2 linked regions of the Bradyrhizobium diazoefficiens genome follow. The protein of the gene in region 1 interacts with the protein of each later gene in a pairwise test. Links are inferred from orthologs where the notes say so. Each region holds a gene or a part of one and is shown in the gene's direction. Other genes may lie near its edges.

Region 1 (3,202 bases):
GAGCCTTCCGGCTCGGAGAAGCGGATCGCGACCTGCGCCATCGCCTGTGCGACCTGGCTCATCTGCTGGCCGCGCCAGACCAGGCTCGCGAGGAAGTAGAACAGCATGATGGGCGCGAAGAACATCGTGACGAGGCCGGCGATCGCCAGCACGCCGCCGCTCTGGCCCATGGCGGCCTGGATCGAGGGCAGGAAGCCGATCGTCAGCGCAGCGCAGGCGGCGAGCCAGACGACGGTGAAGATGGTTGCGCCGGTGTAGATGTTGCGGGTAGGGCGGCCCGTCTGCAGCGACTGCAGCAGCTGGCCGATGGTCTCGCGATCGTCATTGGCGGCGCGGCGCGACGAGCGCGGTTCCTCGACCGTGTCGAACACGGTGGCGCGCTCGTTGGCGGCAGGGCGCGGCTCGAAGGTCGGCTCGTCGAACATGGGAGGCGCGGGCGGCGCGACCGGGGGCGCCGTTTCGCCGCGCATTGATGCGTTGCGGCTGGTATCCGCAGCCGTGTCGCTGATGTTCAGGGCTTCCTGGATTGCAGAAAGCGCAACTTCCGTGGGATCTTTGGCCTTTTTCGGAGTGTTTGCCATGGTCAGTCCGAGCCCTCGTTACTTGTACGCGTCCCCCGCGAGCCCTGCGCGCTACGCAAGCCCACAGACCGGATCATGCCGCTTGCGCGGATCTCCGAGCCGTCCCCACCCGGACGGCTTGTCCGCCAATTTCCAAAACATCCTATTGGCAGAGCGTCGCGAATGAAATGCCCGCGATTAATACAATCTTAATCATCGTTAACAGGATCGCGCCGTAACGCCTTAGCCCTAAATGAAATTCTCCACGGAACTCGGCAGATTGCGGCAACTTTTCGTCAATAAACGGGCGGATTTGCGCAAAACGAGCCGAACACTTCGTTAACCATTTCCGTGCATGGGTGAGGTGAAAGCTCACCGCCGGACCGGCGGAACATCCGCGATGCCGGGGCCCGCGCCATGACGCCTGAACTGCAACGGATGGACTGGATGCCCTCGCCCCCGCTTGCGCCCATCGACAGCCCGCTCGATCTCGACCATCTCTCGCGCATGACGCTCGGCGACGTCGAGCTCGAGCAGGAAGTGCTCGCCATGTTCGCCGAGCAAGCGGTTCGCCTGCTCGCGGCGATGGCGGCGCTGCCGGCGGATACCGGGGCGCTTGCGCACAAGCTCAAGGGCTCGGCGCGCGGGATCGGCGCCTTTGCCGTCGCGGATGCGGCTGCGAGCCTCGAGGCCGCCGCCAGGACCGGCCACAACCGGCCCCATGCTTTGGCGGTGCTGAAAGAGGCGGTGGCCGAGGTCCGCGCCACCATCGCGGCGATCCTGAAGCACTAGGCGACGACCTGCGGCTCCCGGTGGTCCTGCGCACTAGCCTTTTGTTTTGACGCGTTTTCCTTAGGCGAACCGGTACTCACTTCGCTTGAAAACGCTATGGCGCGGTCCTGAGCGACCCGTTATAGGACAGCCCGGACCCTCCTTTTTCCCAGATCGCGGCAGCACGAGCACACATGGCCAAAATTCACTTTGTCGATCACAAGGGCGAAACCCGCACGGTGGACGTCGAGAACGGCGCGACCGTGATGGAAGCCGCCATCCGCAACAGCATTCCCGGCATCGAAGCCGAATGCGGTGGCGCCTGCGCCTGCGCGACCTGCCATGTCTATGTCGACGAAGCCTGGCGCGAGAAGGTCGGCAGCCCGACGCCGATGGAAGAGGACATGCTCGACTTCGGCTTCGACGTGCGCCCGAACTCGCGCCTGTCCTGCCAGATCAAGGTCTCCGACGAGCTCGACGGGCTCGTGGTGGCGACGCCGGAACGCCAGGCCTGATCCGCCCAACCTATTCAAGTGCTCGGCGGCGCGACCTCGATGCCGCGCTTGTGCCAGGGTTTGAATTTCTCGATCACCTCCGCGGTCAGCGGGGCCGGCCGGCGCGCCGCCTCGTCGAGCAGGACGCCGACCGAATTCGCTGAGGCAATACATTTCCCGTTCGAAAACACGACCTGCTCGAAGGTCACTGACGTCCGTCCGAGCTTGACCACGCCGAGGCCGAGCTCGATCGTGTTCGGCCAGTGCAGCTCGGCGCGGAAATGGATGTCGAGCCGCACCATGATCCAGGCAAGGCCCGGCGGAGTCAGGCCGTACTCCGGGCGCTTCATCAGCGTGACGCGGCCGGTCTCGAAATACGTGGCATAGACCGCGTTGTTGACGTGCTGGTTCGGATCGAGGTCGCCGAAGCGGACGTTGTCGCTCAGGCGAAAAGGGAGGTCCTCCAGGCGCGGCGTCGTATCGAGGCGGCTTGGTGCGTTCACCGATTGATCTCCGTCATATCGCGTCCCGTTACAGCCCAGTTATCCTGACCCGGCAAGTGGGTGCGGCTGCGGGGCGCTATCGCTTTTATGCCTTCCCTGATCCATCACCGTTGGCTAGACAGGCAAGGTCACCTCTGCCCGCCAGGCGCCGTCCAACCGACAAGATAAAGAGACGACATGAGCGACGTGATCAAAACCGATGTGCTGATTATTGGCGCCGGCCCGTGCGGCCTGTTCGCCGCCTTCGAGCTTGGCCTTCTCGACATGAAGGCGCATTTCGTCGACATTCTCGACAAGGTCGGCGGCCAGTGCGCCGAGCTCTATCCGGAAAAGCCGATCTACGACATTCCCGGCATTCCGCAGGTCTCAGGCCAGGGCCTCACCGAAGCGCTGATGGAGCAGATCAAGCCGTTCAATCCGACCTTCCACCTCGGCGAGATGATCGAGACCCTGGAGAAGATCGGCGATCCCTTGTTTCGCTGCACCACCGATGCCGGCAAGGTGTTCGAATGCAAGGTCGTGGTGATCGCGGCCGGCGGCGGCTCGTTCCAGCCCAAGCGTCCGCCGGTGCCGGGAATCGAAGCCTATGAGGGCAGCTCGGTGCACTACGCCGTGCGCAAGATGGAGACCTTCCGCGACAAGAACGTGCTGGTCGTCGGCGGCGGCGATTCCGCGCTCGACTGGACGCTCAATCTGCATCCGCTCGCCAAGCGCATCACGCTGCTGCACCGTCGCGACGATTTTCGCGCCGCGCCCCACAGCGTCGAGCAGATGCGCGCGCTGGTCGCCGACGGCAAGATGGATCTTCGGCTCGGCCAGGTCACTGCGCTCGCAGGCCACGACGGCAAGCTCACCGGCGCCACCGTCAAGGGCA
Region 2 (3,078 bases), on another replicon or contig:
CCCGCGGCATCCCGGTGCTGGTCGACGGCAGCCAGGGCGCGGTGCATCTGCCGGTCGACGTCCAGGACATCGGTTGCGACTTCTACGTCTTCACCGGCCACAAGGTCTACGGTCCCACCGGCATCGGCGTGCTCTGGGCCAAGTACGACCATCTCGTCGCGATGCGCCCCTATAACGGTGGCGGCGAGATGATCCGCGAGGTCTCGCGCGATGTCGTCACCTATGGCGATCCCCCGCACAAGTTCGAAGCGGGCACGCCGCCGATCGTCGAGGCCGTGGGCCTTGGCGCCGCCATCGACTACGTCAATTCGATCGGCAAGGAGCGCATCGCCGCGCACGAGCACGATCTCGTCACCTACGCTCAGGACAAGCTGCGCGAGATCAACTCGCTGCGGCTGATCGGCACGGCGCGGGGCAAGGGTCCGGTGATCTCGTTCGAGCTGAAGGGCGCGCATGCCCATGACGTCGCCACCGTGATCGACCGTCAGGGGATTGCGGTGCGCGCCGGCACTCATTGCGTCATGCCGCTTTTAGAGCGGTTCAACGTGACTGCCACATGCCGTGCCTCGTTCGGCATGTATAATACGCGGGAAGAAGTCGATCATCTGGCACAGGCGCTGTTAAAGGCGCGGGATTTGTTCGCATGAGTGACACGGCCGAAATCAAAGCCAATCCGATGGAGACCCATTCGGCGCTGCCGCCGGAGGAGACCGAGCGTCTCACCACCGAGATCATCGCGGCTCTCAAGACGGTGTTCGATCCGGAAATTCCGGCCGACATCTATGAGCTTGGCCTGATCTACAAGGTCGAGATCAAGGACGATCGCTCCGTCGACGTGCAGATGACGCTGACGACGCCGAACTGCCCGGCCGCCGGCGAGTTGCCGACCATGGTCGAGAACGCGGTCGCCAGCGTTCCCGGCGTCGGCGTGGTCGACGTCAAGGTGATCTGGGAGCCGGCCTGGACGCCGGAACGCATGAGCGACGAGGCGCGCCTCGTCCTCAACATGTGGTGACGCGTAACCTCGATATTGAATTCGCTCGGCAACGGACCACATCACTGACATGACCCAAATATCGTCAGGCTCGACACCAGCATCCACTCCGAAGCCGAAGCGGCCCCGCCCGCAGGTGATGCGGCTGACCGATGCTGCTGCCCAGCGCATCAGTGAGCTCACCCAGCGCGCCGATTCCGAGATCGTGGGCCTGCGTGTCGGCGTCAAGAACGGCGGCTGTGCCGGCCAGTCCTACACCGTCGAATACGCCCACGACATCCGCTCGACCGACGAAGTGGTCGAGGACAAGGGCGTCAAGATCCTGGTCGAACCCAAGGCCGTGCTGTTCCTGCTCGGCACCGAGATGGACTACAAGGCCGACAAGATGCAAGCCCAGTTCGTCTTCAACAATCCCAACCAGATCTCCGCCTGCGGCTGCGGCGAGTCGGTCGAGCTGCGCCCGGCCAAGATCGACGGGTAACCGCGCTACCGCCGCACATTTCGCTCGCAATGACGGCGGTGGTATGAAGGCTGGCCTGCTCGCCCGGGGAAGCCTCCAATGGACCGCGAATTCCTGATCGATCTGTTCGCCGATTTCGGCCCCGTCGCTATCCGGAAAATGTTCTCCGGCTACGGCATCTCCGCCGATGGCATCAATTTCGCGCTGGCCTTGCGCGCTGGCCTGTTCTTCCGCGCGGATGAGGTGACCATCCCCGACTTCGAAGCGGAAGGCTCAAAGCCGTTCCAGTACTCGACTCGCGCCAAGACCGTGCTGGTGAATTCCTACTGGGAGCTGCCAGCGCGGCTGTTCGACGATTCCGAGGAGCTGGCGCAATGGGCGAGGGCGGCGCTCGCCGCCGCCCAGCGCGCCAAGGTGAAGAAGCGTCCCAAGAAGGCCAAGAAGGCGGCGGCGAAGCAGGCCGTCGCGAAGAAGCAGCCTGCCAAGAAAGCAGTCAAGAAGTCGGCCCGTAGGGTGGGCAAAGCGAAGCGTGCCCACCGTTAAGGTCTTGCCGTGGAGAAATGGTGGGCACGGCGCTTGCGCGCCTTCCCACTCTACGAGACCTCAGTCCACGGCCTTGGTGAGGCCAACCCTCATGTCCTTGGCCACAAAAACACACACGCCGTCTGCAAGCACGCGCCCGTTGGCAATTCCGAGGACCAGCTTGCCGCGCCGGACCATACGCATCGCGACCTCGTAGCGCACGGCGCGCGTCTCCGGCGTGATGGATCCTGTGACCTCCACCTCGCCGACGCCGATGGCGCGGCCCTTGCCCGGCGAGCCGGACCAGCCGAGCCAGTAGCCGACCATCTGCCACATCGCATCCAGCCCCAGACTTCCAGGCATCATCGCGTCACCGCGATAATGGCAATCGAAGAACCAGTGGCCTGGCACAATGCCGAGCTCGCCGACGATGTGGCCCTTGCCGAATTCGCCGCCGTCCAGGCTGATTTCGGTGATGCGGTCCATCATGAGCATCGGCGGCGCCGGCAATTGCGCGTTACCCGGACCGAAATAGCCGCCTTCGCTCGATCTCAGCAGATCGTCCCTGGTGTAGGACGGTTGCGGGACGTGAAAATCATGCGGGTTTGGCAAGATGACAAGTCCTCGATGCTCGCGGGGGGCGAGGAGGAAGATGTCGTTCGTCAGATTGGAATGTCAAGCGCGGGCGGCTTTCGGCGCGTTGGTTGCGCGTCATGCCACCCGGTTGTGCGTCTCGACCGCGTATTCCGGGTCGACTTCGCAGATCACACGGTTGCGGCCGTTACGCTTGGCGGCATAGAGGCAGGCATCCGCACGCTCGATCAGCGCTTCGGTGTCGTCGCCCTGCTTCAGCATGGAGACGCCGACGGAAATGGTGACGCGGCCGAGGATCTCGCCGGTGGATTTCTTCTTCAGTTCCTTCGCCATCACGGCGCGGCGGATGTGGTCGGCGACGGTGAGGGCCTGGCGCAGCGCGGTGTTGGGCAGCACCACCGCGAATTCTTCGCCGCCGTAGCGCGCGGTGATGTCCTGGCCCTTGATGGTCTGCTTCAGGGACAGGCCGACCAGCCGGAGCACCTGGTCACCGGTGAGATGGCCGTAG

What was found.
Region 2: the proteins of JJE66_RS31840 (region 1) and JJE66_RS20370 interact in binary tests that used the Escherichia coli proteins (3 or more experiments, as listed by UniProt). The link is inferred for Bradyrhizobium diazoefficiens from one-to-one orthologs.

The regions. Positions count from the first base shown.
Region 1 is NZ_JAENXS010000003.1:154,037-157,238, forward strand. What follows is about bases 301-3,185. They hold JJE66_RS31840 (2Fe-2S iron-sulfur cluster-binding protein), read left to right. Parts: upstream 301-1,525; coding sequence 1,526-1,846; downstream 1,847-3,185. Other genes in these bases: JJE66_RS31830 (apolipoprotein A1/A4/E family protein), read right to left, coding at 301-581; JJE66_RS31835 (Hpt domain-containing protein), read left to right, coding at 978-1,352; JJE66_RS31845 (thioesterase family protein), read right to left, coding at 1,861-2,328; JJE66_RS31850 (NAD(P)/FAD-dependent oxidoreductase), read left to right, coding at 2,506-3,185. Also shown: more of JJE66_RS31830, read right to left, coding at 1-300; more of JJE66_RS31850, read left to right, coding at 3,186-3,202. UniProt on the Escherichia coli protein: Ferredoxin are iron-sulfur proteins that transfer electrons in a wide variety of metabolic reactions. Although the function of this ferredoxin is unknown it is probable that it has a role as a cellular electron transfer protein.
Region 2 is NZ_JAENXS010000002.1:745,573-748,650, reverse strand. Bases 9-2,769 are described here. They hold JJE66_RS20370 (iron-sulfur cluster assembly accessory protein), read left to right. Parts: upstream 9-1,064; coding sequence 1,065-1,475; downstream 1,476-2,769. Other genes in these bases: JJE66_RS20355 (GGDEF domain-containing protein), read right to left, coding at 2,688-2,769; fabA (bifunctional 3-hydroxydecanoyl-ACP dehydratase/trans-2-decenoyl-ACP isomerase), read right to left, coding at 2,058-2,588; JJE66_RS20365 (TfoX/Sxy family protein), read left to right, coding at 1,554-1,997; JJE66_RS20375 (SUF system Fe-S cluster assembly protein), read left to right, coding at 644-1,015; JJE66_RS20380 (cysteine desulfurase), read left to right, coding at 9-647. In the rest of the region: more of JJE66_RS20380, read left to right, coding at 1-8; more of JJE66_RS20355, read right to left, coding at 2,770-3,078. UniProt on the Escherichia coli protein: Is able to transfer iron-sulfur clusters to apo-ferredoxin. Multiple cycles of [2Fe2S] cluster formation and transfer are observed, suggesting that IscA acts catalytically.